DNA from 3 places in the Streptomyces brevispora genome. Region 3 is predicted to be linked to each of the others. Evidence: riboswitches for the same ligand, from Rfam matches in the RefSeq annotation. Region 3 holds a riboswitch; each other region holds the start of a gene.

Region 1 (9,664 bases), on a different contig from region 3:
CGCTCCGCCATCCGTTCGGCGTCGATGATGTCGTGCGCGGCGAGCATCTCGGACTCCTCGTCCTCGAACTCGTACGACTCCGAACCCCTCGACAGCTCCAGAACGCCCTGCGCGTACGCGATCCGCTCCTGGCGCTCGGCCTCGGCGGCGGCCCGCTCGGCGCTGTCGTCGACCCCGAGGAGTTCCGCCACCTCGTCGAGCAGCGGGACGTCGGCAGGGGTCCATGTTCCTTCGCCGGGCGCGCGGCGGACAGCGTCGGCGTCCTCGTCCGGTACGTACACGGGGTCGGCCAGATAGTCGGTGAGGAACCGCTCCGGGGTGAGGGGCGGCCACAGGTCGTCGACGGCGGCGTGCACCTCCTTGCTGAGCGCGACGTTCCTGCCGAGCTGGGCGATGTCGTCGGGGCCGAGGAAGTTGGGACCGCCGTGCGGGTCGGCGCCGATGCGTTCGGTGAGCTGCGAGGTGAGGGCGTCGATGATCCGGAAGGCGAAGTGCGGGCGGGCGAGGTTGTGGGGCAACCGGGTGTCCCGGGCCGCCTGCCGGGCCTCGTAGGCGATCTCCCAGTCGAGGACGAGATCGCCGTCGTCGTGCGCGATGACCAGCGGGGCGCCGGGCTCGGGCAGCTGCTGCCGGTCCCGGACGGCGAGGGCGAGCGCCTCCGCCATCGCCGCACCGCCCTTGACCGCGGCTGCGCGGCCCGTGTCGGTGCCATGGGCGTGGACCCCGGGGAAGAGCTCGGCCTGCGTGGCGAGCAGGACACCGGTCTCGCCGAGCGCGGGCAGCACCTCGCCGATGTAGCGCAGGAAGGCCGGGTTGGGGCCCACGATCAGGACGGCGCGCTTGGCGAGCAGCTCGCGGTGCTCGTACAGCAGGAAGGCAGCCCGGTGCAGTGCCACCGCTGTCTTGCCGGTACCGGGGCCGCCCTCGACGACGAGGACACCGCGGTGCGGGGCGCGGATGATGCGGTCCTGCTCCGCCTGGATGGTCCGCACGATGTCGCCCATGCGGCCGGTACGGGCGGAGTTCACGGCGGCGAGCAGCACGGCGTCGCCGCTCGGGTCCTCGAATCCGGTGCGCTCACGGTCGCCGAGGTCGAGGATCTCGTCGTGCAGCTCGGTGACGGTGCGGCCCTCGGTGGTGATGTGCCGGCGCCGACGCAGCCCCATGGTCGTGTGACCGGTGGCGAGATAGAAGGGGCGGGCCACCGGCGCGCGCCAGTCGATCAGCACAGGGGTGTGTGCGGTGTCGTCCTCACGGATTCCGACACGGCCGATATGGTGCGCCGTGCCGTCGGAGAGGTCGATGCGGCCGAAACACAGCGAGCCGTCCACGGCATTCAGGGCGGCCAGCAGACCTGAGCGTTCAGCGACGAGCACATCGCGTTCGTGTCGGGCCTGCAGGCCGGTTCCGACCGGCGTCAGCGCGTCCTGGACGTGCTGGGCGGCTGCTCCGCGCAGCGCATCGACACGGTCGTAGAGCCGGTCGACGAATCCCTGCTCCTTCTGCAATTCGGAGCTTTCCCGAGTTGACAAAATGGCTCCCTGCCGGATATGGTTTTTCTTAGCGGCCCCCATTGAGGGGCCTTTTCTGTGGGCACACAGAAACGCTCAATATACCCGGGAAAATCCCCGGTCCGCAATTGCGGACCGGGGATTTTTTGTGCCGCAGGTTCGGCCGGTTCCCTCGTCCCGGACGGCTCGGCGGGTGCTCCGGGGGTGGGTCAGTTCCAGCGTTGGTGGGTCAGTTCCAGCGGTCCTGGTTGATGAAGTGGCTGAAGCCGCGCCAGGAGTTGGGTCCCATCACGTCGTCGATGGGGCCGGTGTAACCGTTCTGGGCGGCCAGGCGTTGGACGGCGGTCCAGGTGTTGGTACCGGGTACCCCGTCGATCGGACCGGTGTAACCCGACTCGATCCGCAACCAGTTCTGCGTCCGCTTCCACATCACCACACCTGCGCATGGTTCCGCCGGTGAGGGTGGGACTCTCAGTAGCGAATCTGTCATGTTTTTATCAAAATCTATGCGCGTAGGCTACCGTGACTCCGCCTCGCTCTGGCAAGTCAAGTCGTAGTAATAACAAGGGAGTTGCCGTGCACAAGAGCCATGGGCCCGACGGCGGCCAGGAGGTCCGGCCGCGGATCGAGATGAGCCGGCGCATGTTGCTGCGCGGCTCGGTCACCACGCTCGGTCTGGCGGCCGGCGGCGTGCTGTTCTCGGGGAACGCCGCCCAGGCGCTGGACATCTACAACCCGTTCAGCGGATATCAGATGACCGGTACCTGGCAGGACCACCTCAACGACGGCTCGCTGGGCGGACTCGACTACGGGATGGGCGTCGGCACCGCGCTGCCGGCTGCGGGTGCCGGTGTCATCACGAACATTCCGAACAACGGTACCGGTGGACACACGGTGACCATCACCCACGGCGACGGGTACCGGACGCAGTACATGCACCTGTCCCAGTTCCTGCTGGGCAACGGCGCCTCGGTCGGCAAGGGAGGGATCGTCGGGTACTCAGGAGGCGCCGTCGGAGCCCCGGGCTCGGGAAGCTCCACCGGACCACACGTGCACTGGCACCTGATCACCCCGGGCGGCACCCGGGTCAACCCGCTGGACTACCTGGGCGGGGGCGGCGGAGGCGGGCTGCCGAAGACGTCGACGGAGCAGGACGGTGTTCCCGGTGCGGTGATGTGGAAGCGGACGCAGAACTGGTTGCGGATCGAGTCGGGTTACACCGGTCCGATCGACGGGGTACCGGGGCCCAACACCTACGCCGCGCTCCAGCGGAACATGCGTAACTGGGGTTACACCGGCCCCATCGACGGGGTACCCGGTACCAACACCTGGGCCGCCGTCCAACGCCTGGCCGCCCAGAACGGTTACACCGGCCCCATCGACGGCGTGATGGGACCCAACTCCTGGCGCGGCTTCAGCCACTTCATCAACCAGGACCGCTGGAACTGACCCACCCCCCAGGGTTTCCGCGGACCGATCAACGAAGTTCGCCCGGTCGGTCCGCGGTTCTCCGCTGCTCTCGTCTGTCCGCGGAAGGTGTCCAGGTATTTCGCTGGGTGAGGGTTGGTTAGGCTGCGGGTCATGAACACGGCTTCGAACGGCGGTGGGACCCTTGAACCCGTCGTCCTGGACGCGACGGAGCCGACGTCTGATCCGGACCTGCGGGCCCGGTTCGCGGTGTCGGTCCATCGGATCCTGGCGGACCTGGTCCGTGAAGGCGCCGCGCTGGGGTGGGTTGATCCCCCGTCGTACGACGAGGTGGCGGAACTCCTCGACCACGTCTTCTCCGCGGTGCACGCGGGTGATGCCGCCCTGCGTGCCGCGTATCTGGACCGTGAGCTGGTCGGGGTGGGGTACTGGCTGCGCCACACGCGGCCTACCCATCGTCCGCACGCCGATCTCGAAAAGATCGCGGTGGCGGCGTCCGCCCAGGGCCGTGGTATCGGCCGGGCACTGACCGCCGCCCTGATCGACGATGCCCGACGGGCGGGGATCGAGGTCCTCACGCTGGATGTCCGCGGCGACAACAGCGGTGCACTGCACCTCTACCGGGCGCTGGGCTTCACCGAATACGGGCGCCTGCCCGGCTTCGTCGCTGTCGGTGAACGCCGCTACGTCAAGGTGTTCTGCATGATGGACTTCCGTCAGGAGGAGTGACTCCCTGTCAAAGGCGCGGTGCGTGAAGGCGTGGCATCGGCTTCCTCGCGTTCACTGGTCCTACGGTGCCACCCGGCACCGGCACCGTCCCCGACCCAGGAGCTCGCAAGATGTTCGACCCCGCCCGGAAACACCCGTACCCCGACGCGTTCCGACCGGACGAAGCGCCTGCCCCGCATCCGCTGCTCGCACCGCTGGCCGGCTTCCTGGGCACCTGGGCCGGGCGGGGCCGCGGCGGATACCCGACGCTCGCCGGGGAGTTCCGGTACGCGCAGGAGGTCACCTTCAGCCACGACGGGCGGCCCTTCCTCCACTACGAGGCGCGCGCCTGGCTGCTCGACGCGGACGGCGCCCCGCTGCGGCCGTCGGCACGGGAGAGCGGCTGGTGGCGGATGCAGCCCGACGGGCACGTGGAGGCGTTGATCACTCAGCCCACCGGTGTCGCGGAGATCTTGACGGGCCACGCGGTCGACGGCGTGGCCGACCTCGCCAGCCATCAGGTCGCCCTCGCACCCACCGCCAAGGAGGTCGGCGCCACCCGTCGCCGCTACACCCTGACGGACGACGGCACGCTCGAATTCGTCCATGACCTCGCGGCGGTAGGTCAGCCGCTGCAGCATCACCTTTCGGCGCAGCTCCGACGCGGGGGCGGAAGCCGGTAGCGCCTTGCGGCGGATGGTGCGGAGTTCCGCGTCGGTGCGGTGACTGGGGTTCGCGCCCGGCTTCACCGCACTCTGCTTCGCCGTGCCCACCGTGCCCGGCTTCACCGCGCCCGCGTCGTCGACACCAGGCTCGGCGAAGCGCTCGAAGTACTCGAAGCGCCCGAACGGCATCTTGCACCGGAGGCCGTCGGCGCCGGCTGCGGCCGTGAGCGGCGGGTGGGGCGCCGACCGATGCCGAGCCTGCCCGGAGTCCGGGCAGGCCGACTCCCCGAGACACCCAAATGTCTTGATTGGGGGCAATTGCTACGAATAAATCGCAATGAACCTCCTTGGGTAGTTTTCTACTAACCAAACGCTATCAAATCCATCAAACCGCCCCTTTCGGGCGCAGTGGTCAGCGTCACTTTTCCGGCCCCGCACGCGGGGTATCGGGCTTCGGTTCCCTGTCGCGCCAAGAGAATTGACTTCCTCGGCGAGGCCTGATTGTGAGCGTTTCCTTTAGTTGATCTTGCGAATCAATTGGGATTCGGAATTCAGGGCTTGTTTCGCTCGGCGCCTTTCGCTTACGGTCACCGTCAATCCGGATGGAACGCCGAATCCTGCCGCCGTCCGGTGACCCAACCCACTCGCGTACGGCAGGAGCGGGGGACCCAGTTTTGCCGCCGGTCCGGTATCCGGAGCGGCTAGGGGTGAAGTCGCCATCACGTGCGGCCGGACATCTCCAGTCCGAACCCGACAGCTCACCTCGCAGGCGGCGGAGAGGAAATGCGCCATGCCCATCATGGGTAAGCACCGTCGTTCCAAGTCCACCTCCCTGACCCGCGGTTTCATCGCCGTGAGCACGGGCGGAGTCGTTCTCGCGCTCCCCCTGATCGGGGCCGGGTCGGCTTCGGCCGCACCGGCGCACTCCGTCGCCGCGGAAAAGGCGAAGGCCTCGACTTCCGTTGCTGCCAAGGAAATTGCCGTCCGCGATGCGGAGCCGACCATCTATTCCGTGGTCTCCGGTGATTCACTTTCCAAGATCGCCCTGGGGTATTCCCTCAGTGGCGGCTGGGAGCGGCTCTACGAGGACAATCAGAGTGCGATCGGCGGAAATCCCGATCTGATTCACGTGGGCCTCAAGCTGACCATCGGTGCCAAGTCCGCGGCCACAGCGCCCGAGGCGGCCCCCACGGCCGAATCGAAGGCACAGCCCACGACTGAGTCCAAGCCCGCGGCCGAGGCCTCGCAGTCGGCCGACCGCGCCGACCGTTCCCAGCGGACGGCCACGCCCGTCGCGCAGAAGACCGCGGCCACCGCTCCCGCGCCGGCCGCGACGTCGTACACCAACGACCTCGACGGCTGGATCAAGGAGTCGCTGGCCGTGATGGCCCAGCACGGCATCCCCGGCAGCTACGACAGCATCTACCGCAACATCATCCGCGAGTCCTCGGGCAACCCGAAGATCGTCAACAACTGGGACTCGAACGCCGCCGCCGGCACGCCCTCGAAGGGCCTCCTGCAGGTCATCCAGCCCACCTTCCAGGCCTACCACGTACCCGGCACGTCGATGGACATCTTCGACCCCGTCGCCAACATCACCGCCGCGTGCAACTACGCAGCTGCCACGTACGGCTCGATCGACAACGTCTTCGGGGCCTACTGACGTCACACGGCTCCGCCCTCGGGAGGAGCCGGGCGCAGGGGTGGGAGGGAGCCGAGCGGCTCCCTCCCACCCCTTTCGCATGGCCGTACGACCCTTGCGCCGCGTAGGCGGTCAGACGCGGGCTACGTGACCGTTCGGTACGGCGCGGCGTCGGGCATCGGGACCTGCCTGCCCGTGGTGTTCAGCCAGAGCACCCCCGGGGTGCCGGGGGCCGCCGAGGCGGGTGACGCCTTCGGTGGCGCTCTCGCCACCGGCGACCTCGACGGGGACGGCTACGACGACGCGGTCGTCGGTCTGCCCGGCGAGGACGTCGAGCCGGTGACCGACACGGGCGGCATCGTCGTGCTGTGGGACTCCCTGAAGGGGCTCTCGGGCGGGGACAGCCGGGAAGCCGGCCGGCCGGGGCGGAGCCTGCGGGCCTGCCCCGGCCGCCCTCCTCAACCGGGTGGGCGATGGCACTATGAACCTTTCATCCCGCGCGCTACCCTCCGCCGCATGATTTCCACGGTGGTCTGGGGTACCGGCAATGTCGGCCGCGCGGCCATCCGCGCCGTCGAGGCCCATCCGGCCTTGAAGCTGGCGCATGTGCTCGTCCACGATCCCCGCAAGGTGGGCCGCGACGCGGGCGGCCTTGCCGGGATCGGCCGCGATCTGGGCGTCGCGGCGACCGATGACATCGACGCGGTGCTGGCCACCGCTCCCGGCGCGGTGGTGTACGCGGCCTCCGGCGACATCCGCCCCGACGAGGCATTGGCCGACATCGCCAGGGCGGTCCGGACGGGTGCGGTGGTCGTCACTCCCGCCCTGTACGCGCTCTACGACCAGCGGGGCGCCCCGCCCGAACTGCGTGAACCGGTTCTGGCCGCCATCGCGGACGGCGGCGGCTCGCTGTTCGTCTCCGGCGTCGACCCCGGCTGGGGCAACGACGTACTGCCCCTGCTGATCAGCGGACTCGGGACCGAGGTCGAGGTGATCCGGTGCCAGGAGATCTTCGACTACTCCACCTACGACCAGCCCGACTCGGTCCGCCATCTGATCGGTATGGGACACCCCATGGAGTACGAGCCGCTGATGCTCGCGGCCTCCATCCCGACGATGGTGTGGGGCGGGCAGATACGGCTGATGGCCAGGGCCCTGGGCGTGGAGCTCGACGACATCCGCGAGACCATGGCCCGGCGGCCGCTGGAGACGACGGTGACCACCCGGACGATGGGAGAGTTCGAGGCGGGCACCCAGGGCGCGGTGCGCTTCGAGGTGCAGGGCATCGTCGAGGGCGAACCCCGCATCGTCATTGAGCACATCACCCGCATCCACCCGTCCTGCGCCCCGGACTGGCCGGCACCGCCGGACGGGGCCGGTGCCCACCGCGTGATCATCGAGGGCCGTCCGCGCATCGAGGTCACGGTCGAGGCCACCGACGAGGACGAGAACCGTTCGGCGGGCGGCAACGCCACCGCGGTCGGACGGCTCGTGAACGCCATCGACTGGCTGGTGGACGCGGAACCCGGACTCTACGACGCACTCGACGTCCCCCTGCGCCCCGCAACCGGCAGACTCGGAAGGAAGCAGTCATGATCATCGACATACCCGAGGGCCAGGAACCGATCGGATACGTCTGGGGCGGCATGGTTCCCGGAATCGGGATGGCCGCCGCGAACTTCTCCCTGTCCGTGTACCAGCACACCTCGCTCGGCCTGCGTGAGTTCGAGGCCGCCCGGCTGCGGATCGCGCAGATCAACGGGTGTCTGTTCTGCCTCGACTGGCGCACCGAACGGGACGGCGACAAGGTCGAGGAGGAGTTCGCCGATGCGGTGAGCGAGTGGCGCACCGCCGAGGGCTTCGACGACCGGACCCGGCTGGCCGCCGAGTACGCCGAGCGGTACGCCCTGGACCACCACGGTCTGGACGAGGAGTTCTGGACCCGGATGACCGCGCATTACAGCCAGCGCGAGATCGTCGAGCTCAGCATGAGCATCGGCTCCTGGCTGGCGTTCGGCCGGCTCAACCACGTACTGGGACTCGACGCCGTGTGCGTGCTGCCCGGGCACTGAACCGGACATCCCGGGTGCTGAGCGGGGTGTCCCGGGTACTGGGCCGCCCCACCCCGGGCCCGTCGGTTCGGTTCGCACCCGGGGCGTAACCCGGTAGGAGGCCCGTCCCCCCGCCTCCTACCGGCCGGCCCGCCGCGTCGCGCCCTGTCACAGATCGGTGGCGATGATCTTCTCGATGTTCCGTTCGGCCAGGGCCGTGATCGTGACGAAGGGGTTGACGCTGGTGTTGCCGGGGATCAGCGAGCCGTCGATCACGTAGAGGCCCGAATACCCGTGCAGGCGACCATAGTTGTCGGTGGCCCGGTCCAGTACCGCGCCACCGAGCGGGTGGTAGGTGAGGTGGTCGCCCCAGATCTTGTACACACCGAAGAGATCGGTCCGGTAGATCGTTCCCTCCTTCGCGTTGATCTTGTCGAAGATCGTTTTTGCCATGTCGATCGACGGCTGCTTCCACGAGGTCCGCCAGTTCAGGTCGACCTTGCCGGTCGCGGCGTTCCAGGAGAACTGGGCGCGGTTCGGGTTCTTCGTGATCGACAGATAGAACGAGGCGAACGTCTCGATCCCGGTGGGCAGCGGCGCGACCTCGGCGAACGCGCCACCTGCGGCCCAGTTGTCGATGCCGCCGCAGGGGATGCTCGACTGGACCGCACCGGTCGGGTCCCACACATGGTTGGCGCGGCCGCACATGACGTTGCCGTTGTCGCCCCAGCCCTTGCCGATCTCGTCGTTGAGGCCGGGCAGTCTGCCGGTGGCCTTCAGCTCGGTCAGCAGTTTGCTCGTGCCGACGCTGCCGGCCGCGAAGAACACCTTGTCCGCGGTCACCGTCTTGGTGGCCTGGGTGCTCCCGTCGGTGCGGAGCTGGTCGATGACGACCGTGTAGCCGCCCGCCGATGCCGGGGCGAGCGAAGTCACCTTGTGCAGAGGCGAGATGGTGACGCTTCCGGTCGCCAGGGCCTGGGCGAGGTAGGTCTTCTGCAGCGACTTCTTGCCGTAGTTGTTGCCGTAGAGGATCTCGCCGTCCAGCGCCGACTTGGGCACCGTGCCGGCCGCCTCCTGCTCCATGTAGTCCCAGTCGTACACATCGGGCACGAAGACGAACGGGAAGCCGGAGCGCTGGGCCTGCTTACGGCCGACCCTGGCGTACTGGTAGCAGGCGACGCTGTCGAACCACGCCGGGTCGACGGTGCCGACGCCGAGGCCCGCGTTGGCGCGCGGGTAGTAGGTGGAGTACATCTCGTCGGCGTTGACCGTGGGGAGGACGGCGCCGAAGTTCTCCCGCCTGGGCGTGACCGCCATACCGCCGTTGACCAGTGAGCCGCCGCCGACCCCGCGCCCCTGGTAGACGGTGATGCCGCTGAAGTCCTCGGCGTCCAGGATTCCGGTGTAGCGGGGGATCGACCTGTCGATGGGGAAGCCGAGGAAGTTGCTGAGGGGCTGCTTGGTCTTGGTGCGGAGCCAGTACGAGCGGCCGTCGGGAGTCGTCGTGTTGGCGAAGATCTTGCCGTCCGACCCAGGGGTGTCCCAGGACATCCCCATCTCGACCATGTGGACGTGCATGCCCGCGCGGGCGAGCCGCAGAGCAGCCACGGAACCGCCGTACCCGGTGCCGATCACCAGGACCGGGACGTGCTCCCCGCT
Region 2 (9,664 bases), 1.1 Mb from region 3:
GCTCGACGTGATCCAGGACGCCGTCAGCCGCGGAGCCGTTGTCCGGCGCGCCCGCATCGTGTCCGAACCCGTCAGTGAGTACACCCAGTTCCTCTACGACGGAACGTTCACCAACATCGCGGCAGGCGAGCAGGTGAGGTGGCTGCCGCGCCGGCAGGCATCCGACATCGCTCTGCCCGGCAACGACTTCTGGCTGTTCGACGACCAGTGGGTGCACTGGAACCACTTCGCCGGCGACGGCTCGTCCCTCGGCGAGGAAATCACCGACGCCCCCACCTCGGCCAAGTTGTGCTCCGAAGCCTTCCGCACCGTGTGGAGCCGCGCCTCCCCGCACGACCAGTACTCGATCCACTAGCAGGAGCACCGGCCACCCATGCCCCTCTCTCCGTCATCATCTGCCCAAGCCGCCCGCGACTCCGTGGCGCGCAGACTGCGGGACCTCCGCAAGGGGGCAGGACTGACGGTTGTTGAGCTGGCCGTCCGATGTGGCTGGCACCACGCCAAGACATCCCGTGTCGAGAACGGGCGCACTGCTCCGTCCGCGCTCGACGTGAGGCGCTGGTGTGCTGCCTGCGGTGTGCCGGAGCAGGCCGCCGACATCGTGGCCCAGTCACTCACCGCGGAGTCGATGTACCAGGAGTGGCGACACCAGGTGCGGTCCGGGCTGAAGCAACTCCAGGACAGTTGGGTGGACTTCTACCGCTCCACCCAACTGTTCCGGGTGTACTCGCCGACGCTGGTGCCGGGGTTGCTCCAGTCCGAGGGGTACGCGGCGGCGCTGCTCTCCACCATCGGAGCGTTCCGCGACATCCCGGTCAACGACGGTGCCGAAGCCGGGGCGGCCCGGGTGGAACGCTCCCGCGTTGTTCATGAGCCTGGGCACCGCTTCGTGTTCCTCATAGAGGAGGCCGTGCTGTACTACCGCATCGGTGACGCGGACGCGATGGCCGCACAGCTTGGGTACCTGCTGACTGCCGGTGCTCTGCCGGCCGTGTCGCTGGGCATCGTTCCGGCGGCGACACGGGAGCGTGGCATGTGGCCGCAGGAGGTGTTCCACGTCTACGACGACAACTTCGTGTCCGTTGAACTGCTTTCCGCTCAGGTCAACATCACTCAGCCGTCGGACGTGGAGCTGTACGTGCGGGCGTTCGAGCGGCTGCGCGGCATGGCCGTGTACGGGGCCGACGCGCGGGCCCTGGTCGTGAAGGCGATCGACGCGCTCGACTGACCGCGCACGCACAAAGGCGCCCCCTGCCCCTTCGCACGCACAAAGACGCTCCCTGCCGCCGGCCGTAGCCGGGACAGGGGCGTGATGTGGTGAGCCCGGATGGGTGAGCGACGCGTGAGAGATGCGTGAGCGGACGGGCTGCTGCACGGCCGGACGAAGGCGGATCTCGGGACACGGAGGCGGGCCCCGTGGCTACAAGCGCGAGGCTGCGTCCGCCCAGACCTGCATGTCGAAGCCTTCGCCGGCGGCTTCTTCTTCGTACCAACCGGTGCCGGACAGCCAGACTTCCAGCCACTCGACGAGGCTGCGCGCGTCCACGAACCAGGCGCCGGACAGGTCTTGATCGCGGATCGCGTTCGGACAACCGCTGGACCGGGCTCGCCGACGCGGCCGGGCCGGTGGTCACCGGGCTGGTGGGGACCGGGGACGCGGTCACGTACACCAATCCCACCATGGGGCAGGGAGTGGCACTGGCCGACCATCCGGACTTCACGCCCGGATTCGACGGCCCCGCACGGGAGGACCGGGAGTCGGCCGTGCGGCGTACGGCGCAGGCGGTCTGAAGCGGGCGAGGGGCCGTGGGCGGGCCGACGGGGAGGGGGCGAGCGGGCAGGGGGCGGGCGTCAGACGAGGAGCTTCGTCTTTGCTCGCTGGTACTCCTCGTCCGTGATCGCACCCTTGTCCCTGAGGTCGGCGAGCCTCGTCAGGTCCTCGACGTGGCTGCTCTTCGTCGAGCCGCCCGCGGCGTCCGTGCCCGCCGCGTCTCGCACGTACGCCTTGAAGGCCGCATCCCGTTCCTTCGCGTCCTTCAGATCGCGCGTCCCCATGGACTTGCCGCGGACGATCACGTAGATGAGCACGCCCAGGTACGGCAGCACCAAGGACAGGATCAGCCAGCCGGCCTTGGCCCATCCGCCCAGGTCATCGCTGCGGAAGATGTCCATGATGACGCGGAACAGAAGGAACATCCACATGACCCAGAGGAAGAACCAGAGCATGGTCCAGAAGAGGTTGAGCAGCGGGTAGTCGTCCATCGTCCACTCCAGATCATCGCGTCGAATGAGTGAATGCGAAATAATTCATACCACCGCATTTCGCCCCTCGCCCGGCGAGTTCCGTCAGCGTTGCCGGTGGGGGCGCGAGGAGTAACGTGGACGTGTCGAGGGAGGCGTGGGCCTCCGGGAGGCGGTTCGCCTCGTGACTGTGATGACGTGTCCGAACACGGACCTGCGGCGGTGCGCACGTGCGCGCGGCAGATGAGTCCGGCCGGAGTCCGGTCGGGGCCGTCGGCCGTGTCACGGTGCCGATCCCGCCGGATGGGCCGGGCGAGGTACTGGTGGCCGTACGGGGCGGCTCCGAGGCCTACACCGCATGGTCGGCGACGGCCATCGGCAGGGACGTACGCATCGTGGTCGTCGACTCCGTATCGGCACGCACCGTGGTGGTGGAGCGCTTGCCGTCCTGACCCGAGAAGTGACATCTGATCTCCTGACAGGAGTCCGCTCATGCTGTTCTGGCACGTTCCCGCCCCCAACGAGGCGATGCTCATATCGGGTTCGAAGCGGCAGACGCAGGACACGCAGTTCCGGATCGTCACCGGACACGGGAGCTTCGTCCTTCCGATCAAGCAGAAGGCGCGGATGCTGTCCCTGGCGCTTCGGGAGGCGGAGATCACCGAGGACTGCGTCACCCAGCAGGGCATCCGCCTCACGGTCCGGGCCGTTTCCGTCTTCAAGGTCGGGGACGACGCCGTGTCCATCGCCAACGCGGCACGGCGCTTCCTGTCCGAGCAGAATCAGATGGAGGAGCTCGTCGGCCGGATCTTCGCCGGACACCTGCGGTCCATCGTCGGCGGACTGACCGTGGAACAGATCATCCGGGAACGCAGCCGGGTCTCCCAGGAGGTCATCGCCGGCAGTCACGGTGAGATGGAGAAGCTCGGCATCGTCGTGGACGCCCTCCAGATCCAGGAGATCGACGATGCCACCGGGTACATCGACAACCTGGCCGCCCCGCACGCCGCCGCGGTCGCCGGTCAGGCCCGGATCGCCCGGGCCAAGGCCGATCAGGAAGCCGCAGAACGCGAGCAGCAGGCCGCCGCGCTCAAGGCCGAGTACGAGCGGGACACCGCGATCAAGAGGGCCGGGTTCCTCGCCGAGACGGAGCAGTACAACGCCCGCGCCGCCCAGGCCGGGCCACTCGCGCAGGCCAGGGCCTCGCACGAGGTCATCGAGGAGCAGACCGCGCTGGCCCAGCGCCAGGCGTCACTCGCCGCCCAGCGGCTGGAGGCGGAGGTCGGGCGACCGGCGGACGCCGAGGCCTACCGGCAGCGCACGCTGGCCGAGGCCGCCCGTGACCAGGTGAAGTTCCAGGCGGACGGAAGCGCGTACGCCGAACGGACCCTCGCCCAGGCCCAGGCGGACGCCAACACGGCCCGCGCCGTCTCGCTGCGGGACGGCAACCAGGAACTCATCGCGGCCAACCGCATCGTGGAGAACCTGCCCGCCCTGGCCGACGCCGCCGCCCGCGGGATGTCGGGAGCCAGCCTCACCGTGCTCAACGGCACCGACGGGGTCAACGAGATGGCGGCGGGAGTCGTCGGCCAGGGGCTGGCGATCCTCCAGTCGCTCCAACGCGGTACGGACCCGGCGACAGCCCAGGACGGCGACGACCGGAACCAGGACCCGACGCCCCGTATCGCCGACTCGGAATGACCCGAGCGGAAACGAACGGGACCGGCCCTACTTCTCCGGTACGGAGACGGGGGCCGGGGCCGGGACCGGTACGGAGGCCGGGACCGGGTCGCGGGTCTCGGCGGAACTCTCGGCAGCGGGCTCGGCGGGGCTCACTTCGGCCTCCGATGCCTCGGGCATCTCTGTCCCCTCGGTCGTCTCTGCCACCTCTGCCGTCTCAGTGGGTGCGGCAGCCTCATCAAGTGCGGGAGCAGCTGAAGGCGACAGCGCGGCAGCCTCCGCGCGCGCGGCCGAGGAGACCTTCCGGTGGTGCGCCAGGATCCCCACGAAGCCTGCGAGGAACCCACTGACCAGGCCGGATATCGCATGGTTGACCGCGTTGACCGACTCGCTGTCCGGAATTCCGATGATCGCGTAATTGACTCCCGCGCTCATCACCGCCCCGATCACTCCGCCGATCACACCGCTGATGACGGCACCCCGCAGCGGTGAGGCCGCAGTGGTTGCGGGGGCGGACGCGGGGGCAGGGGCGGGAGTGAGCGGTGCGGTCATCGGCGGAGGCCCTCCAGACAGGCTGCGATGAGAGACCGGGAGCGGCTTGCGGGGCGCGGTGAAATGCGTGCTCCCGGGTCTGCTCGCACGGGCAGCCCACCAGTCCGGGGGATGCAGCAGATACCTTGCGGCAGAACGCGTGTTCCTTGCAACACCTTCTCGTTTTCGACACTTTGACGTTCTTGGTCCGGTCGGCCGAACCCGGTGCGGGACTGCCTCCGCCTGTTCGGTGAGCGATCCAGTCGAATGTCAACTGGTCGACAGAGGTTGGTTGTTGCGCGGGTGGGGGTACTGGTCTCCCTTTTCTCGCAGGTGGTTGGGCCTTTCCCTCGGATGGTCGGGGTCGATCGGGGGAGTCTGTGCGGGGGCGTCATCGGGTGGGCCGGGCGGCGGGGGAGCCGCGCGAGGGGGCGGGCGCGCGGGGTGGTCATGAGTGCGTCGAACATGCCGTAGAGTTGTGTTTACCGACGCGGGGTGGAGCAGCTCGGTAGCTCGCTGGGCTCATAACCCAGAGGTCGCAGGTTCAAATCCTGTCCCCGCTACTGAAGAATCAGGCCAGGCATGCATACTGCATGCCTGGCCTGATTCGTTTGTGCGTTCGCCGGGCCACCGGCCGGTGCGACCCGCACCACGCACGTACTCCCATTGGCCGTCGATGAATCGCCCCGCCACCGTGCTCCGGGAAGTCTGGGGGTGGTGCGCGGTACCGTCCGCGGCCGTGGGCGCACCGGGTAGGAGAGCACAGGTGGGGAAGCGGGAACAGCGGCGGGGGAGGCGCGCGGGCGAGATCCGGAACCGCCGGCTCGTCCGGGCGCTGCCTGGCCTGATCATCGCCGTGGGGTTGGTGTTGGATTTGATCACCCCGCCCGCCTTCACGCCCGTTCCGCTGTTCGCCGCGGCCCCGCTGATCGCCGCGCCGTTCTTCTCGCAGATCGGCACCATCCGGGTCGGAGCCGCAGCGCTGCTGTCCTTGGCCGGGCTGCGGTTCTACGGTGAAACGCTGTTCAATGCCGTGCCGTCGATCGAGCTCCTCACCGTCCTCACCGTCTCGGTCCTCGCGGTCTACATCAACGGGGTCGTACGGCGCAGCAACGAGCAGTTGGCCTCCGCGCGAGTCATCGCGGAGACCGCCATGCGCGCGGTGCTGCCGAAGCCGCCCGACCGGATCGGCGGGCTGCAAGTGGCCGCGCGGTACGAGGCGGCCCAGGCGGACGAGTTCGTCGGCGGCGACCTCTTCTCGGTCACGGACACCCCGTACGGGGTGCGGCTGGTGGTCGGGGACGTGCGCGGCAAGGGGCTGGACGCGGTGGAGGCGGTGGCGGTGATCGTCGGCGCGTTCCGGGAGGCGGCCGAGCAGGAGCGGTCACTGGAGGGGGTGGCTCAGCGGCTGGAGCGTGCGCTGGCGCGGGAATCGGGCCGGCGCGGGGGCCTCGACGAGGCCGAGGGGTTCATCACCGCCGCGCTCGCCGAGATCCCGCCGGGCGCGACCCTGGTGCGGATCGTCAACCGCGGCCACCCCGAGCCGCTGCTGATGTACTCGGACGGGGCGCTGGACGTACTGCAGCCCGAGCTGCCCGCGCTGCCCCTGGGGATGGACCTGGGCGTGTGGCCGGACCGCGCCGACGAGTGGGCGTTGCCCGCCGGGTCGACGCTCCTCCTCTACACGGACGGCCTCTCCGAGGCCCGTAACGCCGACGGGGTCTTCTACGACCCCGCCGAGCGGCTGCGCGGACGGATCTTCCCGGGCCCCGAGGAGCTGCTGTCCGCGCTGACCGACGACGTACGGCTGCACACCGGTGGGGTGACGACCGACGACATGGCGCTGCTCGCCATTGTGCGCCCCGCCGAGGGGCAGCCGGACCGGCGCACAACCGTGAAGATCGTGGGTTTGGGAGGCGGCGCAGGGTGAAGACGAAGGGGCAGACGGGGGAGAGCGTGAGGGAACACGAGGGAATGCGACGGAGCGGACGCGGAAGATGCCACTGTCCGTAACCGTAAGGAACCCCTTCGCATAACATTTGACGCAACGTCAGAAAATAGATAACGATTGAGTGGCGATCAACTCGCCCGGTTCCACCCGGTTGTGTCCCGTAAAGTCCAGGCCGAAGATGTGAATGATCAGCTGGAACGGCTTGGAATCGGACCCGTGTGTCTATTAACGTTCGATAACGCAGCGCGGTCCCAGCCGCCGTCAGAGGCGGCACCGTGCGCGAGCGCCGAATTCCGCAAGGGAACCGGGGAACCACCTACATGGGGTGAATCGGGCATCTCTGTCTCGTTGAGAGGCGGAGGAACCCGTAGGAGACCTTCCTGCTCCGAACCCGTCAGCTAACCCGGTAGGCGAGAAGGAAGGAAAGGAGTGCGCCCCAGTGGCGTCCAACAAGCCTGCCCCCGAAGCCCCCTCATGGTTCGTGCCCGAGCACGGAAATGACTTCGGACCCGGGCCCGGTGCCAGCTACGGCACCAACCACGGAACCGAGTACGGAACCGCTTACGGATCCAGCCACGGGACCGCTTACGGAACCGCCTACGGAACCGATCGGGGCAGCGAGTTCGGCAACGGCTTCCGCGCCGACGAGGCCGAGCCGGACAAGGCGCGGGAGGAATGGAATCCCACCGAGGAGTCCATCCGCCCCGTACGCGGCAAGCACCGCGTCGCCAAGCAGCGCAACGGTCTCGCCCGTAGCTCCACCGTCCTCGGCGTCGGTGTCATCGCAGCCGTCGGCGCGGGCGGCATGGCCTCCGCGCAGAGCAGGCCGCCGGTCTCCATCTCCCTTCCCGACGCCATCTCCGACAACCTCCCCGAGGCCAGGTCCCTCCCCGGCGTCGGCGCACTGTTCTCGGGTGAGTCCGAGGCGGAGAAGGCGAAGGCCGAGACGGTTTCCGCCCCGCTGACGACGGCCGGCATCACCACCGCCGAGGCCGAGCAGGGCGCCACGGACGCCGGCGAGGCGCTCCGCGCCCGCATCCTCCAGCAGGCCGAGCAGCAGCAGGACTCCGCCGACGCCGAGGCCAGGGCGGCCGAGGAGAAGGCCGCCGCGGAGAATGCGTCCGCCGAGGCGAAGAAGCAGCAGGACGCTGCCGAGGCCGAGGTCGCCGCCGCGAAGAAGAAGGCGGCGGAGGAGGCGAAGGAGAAGGCCGAGGCACTGCGGCTCGCCAAGCTCGCCGCCAGCTACGCCATCCCCACCTCCTCGTACACGATCACCTCGACCTTCGGCGAGGCCGGTTCGCTGTGGTCCTCCGGCTACCACACGGGCCTCGACTTCGCGGCGCCGACCGGTACCCCGATCAAGGCCATCCACAGCGGCACCATCAAGTCGGCCGGCTGGTCCGGTTCGTACGGCTACCGCACGGTCCTGGAGCTCGAGGACGGCACGGAGCTCTGGTTCTGCCACCAGTCCTCGATCGGTGTCGGCGTCGGCCAGAAGGTCACCACCGGGGACACCATCGGACGCGTCGGTGCGACCGGCAACGTGACCGGCCCGCACCTTCACCTCGAGGTCCACACCTCGGACGGCGCCGGGATCGACCCGATGTCCTGGCTGCGTGCCCGGGGCCTGACGGTCTGAGCCCGCTGCACGGTCCGGAGGCGGGGTCTCCCGGCCCGCGGCCGTGGGCCGGGTCGGCGTTCCCACGGCCGCGCCGTGCGCTGCGTTGCGCTGTGGTGAGCCCTGTGCCCTCTCCGGCCACTGAACCCCGGCAGTCCTGACGCTCACCCCCCGACGTCAGGGCTGCCGGCCCGTCTGTCCGGCCTCGCGGGACTGCCATCATGGCCATGACGGCAGCCGCAGATGCGCATGGCACGGAATGCCGTAGTTGCACATGGCACGGAATAGCGGAGACGGCGGGTCGGGTTGATCCATATATGACTTCTCTTCGCAGGCTCGGCTCATCCAGCCTTCAGGTCTTCCCGCTCGCCCTCGGTGGCAACGTCTTCGGCTGGACCGCCGACGAGGCACAGTCCTTCGCCGTTCTCGACGCGTACGCGGCGGCCGGCGGCAACTTCATCGACACCGCCGACGCGTACTCCGCCTGGATCCCCGGCAACGAGGGCGGTGAGTCGGAGTCCCTGATCGGCAAGTGGCTCGCAGCGCGGGGCAACCGTTCCGACATCGTCGTGGCCACCAAGGTCGGTGCCCACCCCTCGTACAAGGGGCTCTCCCCCGCCACCATCAAGGCCGCGGCCGAGGAATCGCTGCACCGGCTCGGCACCGACCACATCGATCTCTACTACACGCACTTCGACGACGAGACGGTCCCGGTCGAGGAGATCATCACCGCGCTCGACCAGCTGGTGAAGGACGGCAAGGTCCGCGAGATCGCCGCCTCCAACATCAGCCCGGAGCGGCTCCGCGCCTCGCTGGACTTCTCCGAGCGCGAGGGACTGGCCCGTTACGTGGCCCTGCAGCCGCACTACAACCTCGTCTCCCGGGACACCTACGAGGGCGAGCTCCAGGACACCGCTGCCCGCGCCGGGCTCGCCGCCGTCCCGTACTTCGCACTCGCCTCCGGCTTCCTCACCGGCAAGTACCGCCCGGGTGCGACCGTGGACAGCGCGCGCGCCGGAAAGGCGAGCCAGCACCTGGAGTCGGAGCGTGGGCAGAAGGTCCTCGCCGCGCTCGACAAGGTGGCGCAGGAGCGGAACGCCGAGATCGCGACCGTGGCGCTGGCCTGGCTGGCATCCCGGCCGACCGTCGCCGCACCGATCGCCTCCGCCCGTACGGTCGAGCAGCTTCCCGCACTGGTGGCCGTCGCCGATCTGAGCCTGACGGACCAGGAACTGACCGAGCTCACCGAGGCCTCCGCCTAGACCCGCGAAGTCCGGGCCTAGAGAACTGCTTGTCCCTGGTGACCGGCCAGGCGATGGCGCGTTCGACCGGGAGCCGCCATCCGCGGTATGTCGGTCTGCCGGGCCGGGGCGGTTGTGGCCTGGCAGCGGTCGGCGGCGAGCAGCTCGACGCGGTGGAACCGACCGGGACAAGCCTGGTCAGGCCGCACTTGCGGGTTGCTATCGTTCCCTCGCGTGTCCGGAGAGGACACCATGTAGAGCGGGGGAGGGTCTCATGGGGCTGTTCGACAGCATCCGCGGGGAATTCATTGACATCGTCGAGTGGACCGACGACAGCCGGGACACCATCGTGTGGCGGTTCCCGCGCCATGACAACGAGATCAAGATGGGTGCCCGGCTCGT
Region 3 (9,664 bases):
GACCCTGGCCCGGCCGGGCGAGGTCATCCTCACCGCGAGGTCCCAGTGCTTCTCCAGGTTGGCGACCCAGCGGCGCAGGGTCAGTGCGTAGTGCTCGCGGAGCGATTCGACGTCGCGGGCCTCGAAACCGGCTTCTTCGAGGGTCGCGACGGTCCGGCCGAGCGGAGCCAGTTCGCCGTCCGGGAAGACATAGGCGTCGATGAACTCGTCCACGTGGTACGCGGTCTCGTCCTTCTCCGGGCGGCGGGCGATCTGGTGGTTGAGGAGGCGCCCGCCGGGCTTGAGGAGTGCGTAGAGGTCGTCGGCGTACTCGCGGTAGCGGACCGAGCCGACGTGTTCCGCCATGCCGATGGAGGAGATGGCGTCGTACGGGCCGTCCCTGACGTCCCGGTAGTCCTGGACCCGGATCTCGATCCGGTCGGTCAGTCCCTCTTCGGCGATGCGCTTCCTGGCGAAGGCGGCCTGTTCGGTGGAGAGGGTCACACCGGTGACCCGGGCGCCGTAGTCGCGGGCCGCGTGGATGGCCATGGAGCCCCAGCCGCAGCCGACGTCCAGGAGGCGGTCGCCCTCCTTCAGCGCGAGCTTGCGGCAGACCAGGTCGAGCTTGTCGCGCTGGGCGTCCTCAAGGTTCCCGTCGTCCTCCCAGTAGGCGCAGGAGTAGACCATGGACGGGCCGAGGACCAGTTCGTAGAAGTCATTGCCCACGTCGTAGTGGTGGCTGATGGCCTCCTTGTCGCGGCGCTTGGTGTGCAGGGCTCCGGCGCGGCGCCGTACCTCCTCCGGCGGTGGAGGGGGCGGGGGCCAGGGTCCGGCCAGTTGCAGCAGCCCCTTGGCGGCTGCCCGCAGTTTCGGGTCGCGGACCGGGTGGAGGCTGTCCTTCGCCTCCGCACCGCGGTCCCAGATCAGCCCGGCGATCAGGTCCAGGGCCTCGTACAGATCGCCGTCGATGTCGATTTCCCCGGCCACCCAGGCGCGGGCGAGGCCCAGTTCGCCCGGCTTCCACAGCAGCCGGCGCAGGGCGCGACGGTTCCTGACGACGAGGGCGGGGGCATCGGGTGGACCGGATTCGCTGCCGTCCCAGGCCCGGATCCGGACCGGTAGGGGTTCTCCCAGCAACTCCTCGGCGAGAGCGGTCAGCCGCAACGCGGCGTCTGCCATGGCGCACACCTCCGTGATGGTGTTTCCCAACGTGCCCAGACATGCCCACACATGTCTCCGACCACGCCCCGGCACCCGTTTGGCGCCGCAGCGAGGTACACCCCCCTCAACAGTGTCCGGCGGCCCGGCCATCCCGCTACCGCGCAATGGAACGGCAAAATAGCTGCACAGGCCACGCATCCGCCGGGCCACTGGGTCCGGCCCCCCTGCGCCGCGTCCCGCTCCGATACGCCCCGATACGCCGAAGGGGCCGCCCGCACCACGGATGGCGGACGGCCCCTTCGGGCGTCGTGCGACTGCTCTGCGCGGATACGGGTATCCGCGGGCGGACCGGGAGGTGTTGGGCCTCCGGTCCCGGGTGCGCGCTAGGAGGCCTTGGCCTTCTCGCCCACCGGCTGGGCGGCGGCGGGTGCCGGGGCCGGCTTGGCGGCCTCGTAGAACTCCTCGCGCGGCGTCTCCATGGCGCCGAGCGAGACGACCTCGCGCTTGAGGAACATCGCGAGGGTCCAGTCGGCGAAGATCCGGATCTTGCGGTTCCAGGTCGGCATCGCCATGCCGTGGTAGCCACGGTGCATGTACCAGGCGAGGCGGCCCTTGAACTTGATCTTCATCTTGCCGACGACGATCATCGCGACGCCCTTGTGCAGGCCCAGACCGGCGACCGCACCCTTGTTGGCGTGGCTGTAGTCGGCCTGCGGGAAGCCGCGCATCCCGGAGATGACGTTGTCGCCGAGGACCTTGGCCTGACGCAGCGCGTGCTGGGCGTTCGGCGGGCACCAGGCGTTCGGGTTGCCGGCCTTGCGGCCGACCAGGTCCGGAACCTGGGCGTTGTCGCCCGCGGCCCAGATGTAGTCGGTGCCCTGCACCTGGAGCTTCTCGGAGGTGTCCACGTGACCGCGCGGACCGAGCGGCAGGCCGAAGCGGGCCAGCGCCGGGTTCGGCTTCACGCCGGCCGTCCACACGATGGTGTTGGAGTCGACCTCCAGCCCGTTCTTCAGCACCACGTGACCGTCGACGCAGGAGTCCATGGAGGTCGAGAGGAAGACCTCGACACCGCGGGACTCCAGGTGCTCCCGGCCCCAGACGCCCAGCTTCGGGCCTACCTCGGGAAGGATCTTGTCGGCGGCGTCAACGAGGATGAAGCGCATGTCCTCGCGCTTCACGCTCGTGTAGTACTTCGCCGCGTCGCGGGCCATGTCCTCGACCTCGCCGATGGTCTCCGCACCGGCGAACCCGCCGCCCACGAAGACGAAGGTGAGCGCCCTGCGGCGGACCTCCTCATCGGTCGTCGAGTCAGCCCGGTCCAGCTGCTCGAGAACGTGGTTGCGCAGGCCGATGGCCTCCTCGATGCCCTTCATACCGATGCCCTGTTCGGCCAGGCCGGGGATCGGGAAGGTGCGCGAGACGGCGCCCATCGCGATGACCAGGTAGTCGAAGGGCAGCTCGTAGGCCTCGCCGACGAGCGGCGCGACCGTGGCGACCTTGCGGTCCTGGTCAATGGTCGTGACGCGGCCGGTGAGGACCTCGGCCTTCGGCAGAACGCGTCGCAGCGGGACGACGACGTGCCGGGGCGAGATGCTGCCGGCAGCAGCTTCGGGGAGGAAGGGCTGGTAGGTCATGTACGACCGGGGGTCGACGACCGTGACGGTCGCCTCTCCGTAGCGCATCTTCTTCAGAATGCGCCGAGCTGCGTACAGGCCTACGTACCCACCGCCTACTACGAGGATCCTGGGACGCTCCGTGGTGCTCATGCCATCGAGTATCCACCCCTCTCGGGGGGTGGGCTCGTGAGCCCCTTCACAAGGTATGGGCCACCCTCTGCTACACTCCGCCGCCCACGTGACCCAGGTCATGACCCGGCAGGGGAACCACACCGCTGCGGTGAACGTTGTTCACCGCCTGTGAGCTGGCCGTTGAGCCGCCGGGCGGGGTGGACCACCCCTCCGGTTCACCCTCCCGCAACGTACCCGGAACAGTCCCGTTCGCGTCGCGAGTGACCCCGCACACCCTCCCCGGGGCGCTTACGGAGCAGAAGTCTGCCCCCAAGCGCGCAATTCCTTGTGAAGAAGTTCACGAACTTCGTCGCGACGTGTCTCGGAAGGGGTCGCCCGGGTGGCCCTCAGCGTCTCAAAGGTGCAGGCGGGAATGCGTATGAGCAACGTTCCGGCACCTCCCCGCACCGGGCCCCCGAAGGCCCTCCCGGAGGCTCCAGGAGGGCGCTGTACGGGCGCGGGCCCCGGGGGGCGCGCTACGCGATGGACCAGCCGATCCCGTCGAGGATGTCGTGCTCGCTGACGACGACCTCGTGGGCCCCGGTCCGCTCCATGACGGCCAGCAGGATCAGCGCCCCGGAGGCGATCACGTCGACCCGTCCCGGATGCATCGAGCCGATCGCGGCGCGCTCGGCGTGGGTCGAGGCGAGGAGCCGCCCGGTGATCTCCCGGACCTGCTCCAGGGAGACCCGGGAGTGGTGGATCGCCGCGGAGTCGTACTCGTGCAGACCCAGCGCGATCGCGGCCACGGTGGTGACCGTGCCGGCGAGCCCCACGAGCGTGCCCGCCCCGGTGAGCGGAACGCTCTGCCCGGCCAGGTCCAGGGCGGCGGCGACGTCCGCGCGGAGCCCGGCGACCGCGGCGGGCGTGGGCGGGTCGACCACCGCGCCGTCCCGGACGAGATGGCGCTCGGTCATCCGGACGCAGCCGATGTCCACGGACCGGGCGGCTCGCACCCGGTCGTCGCCGAGGACGAACTCGGTGGAGCCGCCGCCGATGTCCACGACGAGATACGGCTTCGCGAGGTCGTCGCGCCCGGCGAGCTCCTTGGTGGCCCCGTCGAACGAGAACGCCGCCTCCTGGTCGCCGCTGATCACCTCGGGCTCGACGCCCAGGATGTCCAGCACACCGCGGACGAAGTCGTCCCGGTTCTCGGCGTCCCGGGAGGCGGAGGTGGCGACGAAGCGGACCTTCTGCGCACCGTGCTCCTTGATCACCGCCGCGTACTGCCGGCAGGCGGCGAACGTCCGCTCCAGCGCCTCGGGGGCGAGCCGTCCGGTCCGGTCGACGCCCTGCCCGAGCCGGACGATCTCCATCCGCCGGTCGAGCTCGACGAGCTCCCCGGTGGCGGGGTCCGCATCGGCCACCAGCAGACGGATCGAGTTGGTACCGCAGTCGATGGCGGCCACGCGCGTCATGAAGTACTCCTCATTCATGCCCCTCCGGATTCATGCCCCTCCGGCGACCGAGGAGCGGGGTCCGGGGGCGCGGCCCCCGGGGGGAACGGTCAGTCCTCGTCCGGCGCCGCGCCGCACGGCGACACGCACGGCCCCTTGCGCCACCACTCCGGCAGCATCGCGATCGCCTCGTCCCCCAGCGGGTTCACTCCCGGCCCCGCGGCCAGCGAGTGCCCCACGAGTACGTGCAGGCACTTCACCCGGTCCGGCATGCCCCCCGCGCTCGGGAAGCCCTCCAGCACCTCGATGGCGTCACGCCGCGCGATGTAGTCCTCGTGCGCGGCCCGGTACGCGGCGGCCAGTTCGGGGTCGGTGCCGAGGCGCTCGGTCATCTCGCGCATGACCCCGTTCGCCTCCAGCGTGCCGATCGCGGACGCCGCCCGCGGGCACGTCAGGTAGTACGTCGTCGGGAACGGCGTACCGTCCTCCAGCCGGGGCTGCGTCTCGACCACGTCCGGGTTTCCGCACGGACAGCGGTGCGCGATGGCGCGCAGCCCGCGCGGCGGGCGCCCCAGCTGCTGCTGGAACGCGGCGATGTCCGCGTCGGTGGGTGCGGTGGACTCGGTCTGGGGAGGGGGCGTTTCCATGCCTGCCTAGGTTCTGATCGGGCTGCTTGAACTGCGGTTCCGCAGATGAACGAGGGGATGCGAACGAGGAGGAGCGGGTCAGCCCCGGTCGGCGCTGTCGACGCCGTCCCAGAGATTGGAGTGCCACGGCCGGCCGGACTCCTCCGGCTTTCCGTTGCGCTCCTTGACCGCGTCGGGGTCGACCACCGTGTAGCCGGTCTCCCCCGGAAGAAGGTAGTGCAGATGCTCGCGGGCCAGCCGCTTGATGTACGCATCGTCCTGGAGCCGCGCCTTCTCGTCGCGCAGCTCCTCGGTGCGCACCTCGGCCTCCTGCGCGAGCCGCTCCTGGTCGGCGATCTCGTCGCGCTGCGACACGTACTGCCGCATCGGGTACGCGAGGGCGACGACCAGGGAGCAGACCACCAGGGCCAGGAAGGCCGCCCGGCCGGTGAGGCGGGAGCGGCGCGCCTGACGGCGGCTCTGGGACCGGTAGACGCGGGCTGCGGTCTGCTCACCGAGCAGCCTCAGCCGGGTCGCGGTGGAGAACCGGTCCCGGTCCTTCGCGGCCATGTCTCCGCCTCCCCATTACGCACGTCCGTCCCCGCACACGGTACGGGACCGAGTGCGGGGACGGACGGAGGCCGGGGCGCCGGACCCGGCCGGGCCTGTCGGCCCGTGCCGGACGCGCCGGCCGGACGCGCCTGCTGTACGTGCCGGCCGTACGGGTCAGCCCTTGAAGCGCGGGAACGCCGAGCGGCCCGCGTACACCGCGGCGTCGTCGAGGATCTCCTCGATGCGCAGCAGCTGGTTGTACTTGGCGACACGGTCCGAGCGGGCCGGGGCGCCGGTCTTGATCTGGCCGCAGTTCACGGCGACCGCGAGGTCGGCGATGGTGACGTCCTCGGTCTCGCCGGAGCGGTGGGACATCATGCACTTGAAGCCGCTGCGCTGGGCCAGCTCGACGGCGTCCAGGGTCTCGGTCAGCGAACCGATCTGGTTGACCTTGACGAGCAGGGCGTTGGCGGAGCCCTCCTCGATGCCGCGGGCCAGGCGCTCCGGGTTGGTGACGAAGAGGTCGTCGCCGACGATCTGCACCTTGGCGCCGAGCTTGTCGGTGATGACCTTCCAGCCGGCCCAGTCGTCCTCGTACAGCGGGTCCTCGATGGAGACCAGCGGGTACGCGGAGACGAGCTCCTCGTAGTACTCGGTCATCTCGGCGGCCGAGCGGGACTTGCCCTCGAACTCGTACTTGCCGTCCTTGTAGAACTCGGACGCGGCGACGTCGAGCGCGAGCGCGATGTCCTTGCCCGGGGCGTAACCGGCCTCCTTGATGGCCTCAAGGATGAGGTCGAGGGCGGCGCGGTTCGACTCCAGGTTCGGCGCGAAGCCGCCCTCGTCGCCGAGACCGGTGGACAGGCCCTTGGTCTTCAGGACCTTCTTCAGCGTGTGGTAGACCTCGGCGCCCCAGCGCAGGGCCTCGGAGAAGGACTCCGCGCCGATCGGGGCGATCATGAACTCCTGGATGTCCACGTTGGAGTCGGCGTGCGACCCACCGTTGAGGATGTTCATCATCGGGACGGGCAGCAGGTGCGCGTTCGGGCCACCGAGGTAGCGGAACAGCGGCAGGTCCGAGGCCTCGGACGCGGCGTGGGCGACGGCGAGCGAGACGCCGAGGATGGCGTTGGCGCCGAGCGAGCCCTTGTTCTCGGTGGCGTCCAGGTCGAACATCGCCTGGTCGATCAGCCGCTGCTCGGTCGCGTCGTAGCCGACGAGCTCCGGGCCGATCTGCTCGATCACGGCGAGGACGGCCTTCTCGACGCCCTTTCCGTGGTAGCGGTTGGGGTCGCCGTCGCGAAGCTCAACGGCCTCGAACGCACCGGTGGAGGCTCCGGACGGAACAGCAGCACGACCCGTGCTGCCGTCGTCGAGCCCAACCTCGACCTCGACCGTGGGGTTGCCCCGGGAGTCGAGGATTTCCCGGGCTACGACGACGTCGATGGACGGCACGAGGCATCTCCTTCTGGGATATGACGCTGGTTGTGCAGGGTCACTTTGGCCTTGCGACAAGAGCCTAACCGGCCCGGCCCTCTCAGTCGGCCGCCCGCCCGCCCCCTGGGACGAAAAAGGACCCAAGGGCACCCATAGCGGGGCAGACGTCCAGGTACCTACCGACCAGTAACTACAACAGTTGAACAATCGGCGCGGGAGCCGGCGCACCCCGAAGCGGCAAAACCCCGGCCCGGCACGCACGGGGGGAGGTGCGGGCCGGGCCGGGGAGCTCAGCGAGGAGAGTGCCGAATTACTTCACCAGGTGGAGCTGCTGACCCGGGAAGATCATGTCGGCGTCCTTGACGATGTCCTTGTTCAGCTCGAACAGCCGCTCCCAGCCGCCCTTGACGTTGTGGTCGGCCGCGATCTGGCTCAGCGAGTCGCCGGCGACGACCTTGTACTCGCCGTCACCCTTCTTGACCGTCTCGCCGGTCGGGGTGGTGACGGTCTTCTTCTGCTCGGCCTGAGGGGTGGCCGCGCGGTCCGAGCGGGAGGCGGCGGGGGCCTCGGTGCGCTCGGCCTTCTTCGGCTCGGCCTGCTGGACCGGAGCCGACTGCTGCTTGGGGGCGGTCTTGGTGGCGGTGGAGCCGGTGTCGACGCCCGGGTCGACACCGTCGTTGCGCAGGTTGCCGGCGCCGGCGCAGCCCCAGGCGCCCGGTCCCTGCATGTCGAGGAGCTTCTCGGCCACGGCGATCTGCTGGGACTTGCTGGCCAGGTCGGCGCGGGCCGCGTACTGCGTACCGCCGGCGGCGGCCCAGCTGGACTGCGAGAACTGCAGACCGCCGTAGTAGCCGTTGCCGGTGTTGATCGACCAGTTGCCGCCGGACTCGCACCGGGCGACCGCGTCCCAGGTGGACACGGAGGCCGCGGAGGCGCCGGTCGCACCCATCAGGGGCACGGCGATGGCGGCACCGGCCACACCGGCGAGCGTGACGAGACGGACGGCCTTGGACGGGCGACGGTGCTTGTTGCCCTTGCTGTTGAGCAGCATCGAGACTTCTCCTCACCGACGCCTACGAGGTGAGCTGTCGGGTTCGGGCCAAGTGAGTTGCCCGGTCGCACGTCCTAGCGCACGACTTAACCCCAAGCCGTTCCCGATGCGTCTTGCGACGATCGGACCCGGCGCCTACCTGGGTCCCCCGCTCCTGCCTACGGCGCTTTACGCGTCTGTTCCCTTCGACCGACGGCAGGATTCGGCGTGACGATCGACGGGGCCCGCGGTGCGAGCGGTTACGACCGTAAACACACGCCACCCCCACATTCAAAGAAGGACATACCGGATAAACAGCCCTTACTCGCATCTGAAGAACACCTGTTTGCGCAGGTCGGAACGGATGCGGGGGGAGCTCCCGGACAAGACGCGCCAGTTCACGCAAAGAGACCCATGTCTCACTTAGTCAAAAGTGGGACATAGGCCTCTTAAGTACCCCAGATTTGAGGTGCTTTCAGCTGTTGATCAGACCGATTCCGCGGCCGTTCCCGGTCGGTCTCAGTCGGTCTTCACACCGAGATCGAGGCTCTGGCCAGGCAGGATGAGGTCCGGGTCGGAGCCGACCTCCGCCTTGTTGGCCTCGTACAGCTCCGTCCAGCCGCCGGGAAGCTTCTGTGCGTCAGCAATCGCCCAGAGGTTGTCGCCGGGGCGGACGGTGTACGTACCGTCGGCGACCGGGGCCCCCTTGTCGCGTGCGTCACTGGCGCCGCGCGAGGCGTGCCGCCCCGAGTCCCGGTCGCTGCCGGTCCCCTCGGGGGCCGGGGCGCCGCGGTGCTTGCCGCCCGTCTCCCCGGCCGGGGCGGACCCTTCCCGGGCGCCGGAGGAGCCGGTCGCGCCGGAGGAGCCGGATGCCGAGGGCGTGGCGGACGGGGAGGCCGAGGCGTCCGGCGTACGGTCGTGGTCGGCCGTGTCCGCCGTCGCGTCGTCCGACGGGGTGCCGGCCGACGGGGCATCGTCCGACGGAGCGTCGGTCGCGCCCTTGGACGCGCTGCCCGACCGGTCCCGGCTCGCCGACGGATCGGCACTCGACGACGGGTCCGCACTCTCGGAGGTGTCGGCGGACGAGGCGCTGCCCGGGTCGACGCCCGGCAGGGACCCGTCCACGACGAGGCCGGAGATGACCGCGCAACTGGGCCACGCCTTCGACCCCTGGTCGCCCAGGACCTTCTCCGCCACGGCGATCTGCTGCGAGCGGCTGGCCAGGTCCGCGCGCGGGGCGTACGAATCGCCGCCGTACGACTTCCACACATCCTGCGAGAACTGCAGGCCGCCGTAGAAGCCGTTGCCGAGGTCGGCGCTCCACATGCCGCCGCTCTCGCACTCGGCGACCCGGTCCCAGGTCGAGGCGTCGGCTGCGTGCGCGCCGGCCGCGCCGAGCAGTGGGATGGCGATGGCCGAGCCGGTCACGCCTGCGGCGACGACGATCGCGGGTGCCTGCCGAGGGCGACGGTGTCTGCCGTTCGCGGAGCCCATGGGAATGCCTTCCGTGTAACTGACGAGTGACTGGTGAGTCGAACGGTGAACCTAGCGGGACTCGAACGTGTGTCACAAGTCGATGCAGCAGAGATCACATAAAAGTCACAGAGTTGACAGAGCGTCACCCTCATCGGAAGCGGGCTCGGGAGTGAACTCCACCGGGAGCGTGCGCAGTCCGCGCATGATGAGCCCGCC

What was found. A riboswitch is a leader RNA that binds a small molecule or an ion and turns the genes downstream of it on or off. The one in region 3 is predicted to bind cyclic di-AMP.
Positions count from the first base shown of each region.
Region 1: linked by a shared signal. The riboswitch ahead of FHX80_RS30110 (LysM peptidoglycan-binding domain-containing protein) and the one ahead of FHX80_RS10075 (transglycosylase family protein) in region 3 are both predicted to bind cyclic di-AMP.
Region 2: linked by a shared signal. The riboswitch ahead of FHX80_RS15315 (M23 family metallopeptidase) and the one ahead of FHX80_RS10075 (transglycosylase family protein) in region 3 are both predicted to bind cyclic di-AMP.

Region 1 covers NZ_VIWW01000002.1:110,834-120,497, forward strand. Annotated here, with positions in the region: gene FHX80_RS30085 (HelD family protein) at 1-1,508, opposite strand, end outside; gene FHX80_RS30090 (hypothetical protein) at 1,741-1,941, opposite strand; gene FHX80_RS30095 (peptidoglycan DD-metalloendopeptidase family protein) at 2,088-2,960, shown strand; gene FHX80_RS30100 (GNAT family N-acetyltransferase) at 3,093-3,668, shown strand; gene FHX80_RS30105 (nitrobindin family protein) at 3,779-4,330, shown strand; cyclic di-AMP (ydaO/yuaA leader) riboswitch at 4,911-5,099, shown strand; gene FHX80_RS30110 (LysM peptidoglycan-binding domain-containing protein) at 5,103-5,975, shown strand; partial or broken gene FHX80_RS36885 (hypothetical protein) at 6,177-6,272, shown strand; gene FHX80_RS30115 (NAD(P)H-dependent amine dehydrogenase family protein) at 6,471-7,550, shown strand; gene FHX80_RS30120 (carboxymuconolactone decarboxylase family protein) at 7,547-8,026, shown strand; gene FHX80_RS30125 (GMC oxidoreductase) at 8,174-9,664, opposite strand, start outside.
Region 2 covers NZ_VIWW01000001.1:3,294,933-3,304,596, forward strand. Annotated here, with positions in the region: gene FHX80_RS15270 (DUF6879 family protein) at 1-355, shown strand, start outside; gene FHX80_RS15275 (helix-turn-helix domain-containing protein) at 374-1,228, shown strand; gene FHX80_RS36390 (hypothetical protein) at 1,421-1,546, opposite strand; gene FHX80_RS15285 (SHOCT domain-containing protein) at 1,852-2,262, opposite strand; gene FHX80_RS15290 (hypothetical protein) at 2,472-2,693, shown strand; gene FHX80_RS15295 (SPFH domain-containing protein) at 2,734-3,942, shown strand; gene FHX80_RS35190 (hypothetical protein) at 3,970-4,473, opposite strand; tRNA gene FHX80_RS15305 (tRNA-Met) at 4,942-5,015, shown strand; gene FHX80_RS15310 (PP2C family protein-serine/threonine phosphatase) at 5,219-6,382, shown strand; cyclic di-AMP (ydaO/yuaA leader) riboswitch at 6,678-6,831, shown strand; gene FHX80_RS15315 (M23 family metallopeptidase) at 6,843-8,042, shown strand; gene FHX80_RS15320 (aldo/keto reductase) at 8,339-9,283, shown strand; gene FHX80_RS15325 (SPFH domain-containing protein) at 9,537-9,664, shown strand, end outside.
Region 3 covers NZ_VIWW01000001.1:2,186,353-2,196,016, forward strand. Annotated here, with positions in the region: gene FHX80_RS10045 (SAM-dependent methyltransferase) at 1-1,158, opposite strand, end outside; gene FHX80_RS10050 (NAD(P)/FAD-dependent oxidoreductase) at 1,524-2,909, opposite strand; gene FHX80_RS10055 (Ppx/GppA phosphatase family protein) at 3,407-4,348, opposite strand; gene FHX80_RS10060 (DUF501 domain-containing protein) at 4,438-4,974, opposite strand; gene FHX80_RS10065 (FtsB family cell division protein) at 5,053-5,523, opposite strand; gene eno (phosphopyruvate hydratase) at 5,680-6,960, opposite strand; gene FHX80_RS10075 (transglycosylase family protein) at 7,253-7,993, opposite strand; cyclic di-AMP (ydaO/yuaA leader) riboswitch at 7,998-8,169, opposite strand; gene FHX80_RS10080 (LysM peptidoglycan-binding domain-containing protein) at 8,492-9,466, opposite strand; gene FHX80_RS10085 (cytochrome P450 family protein) at 9,572-9,664, opposite strand, start outside.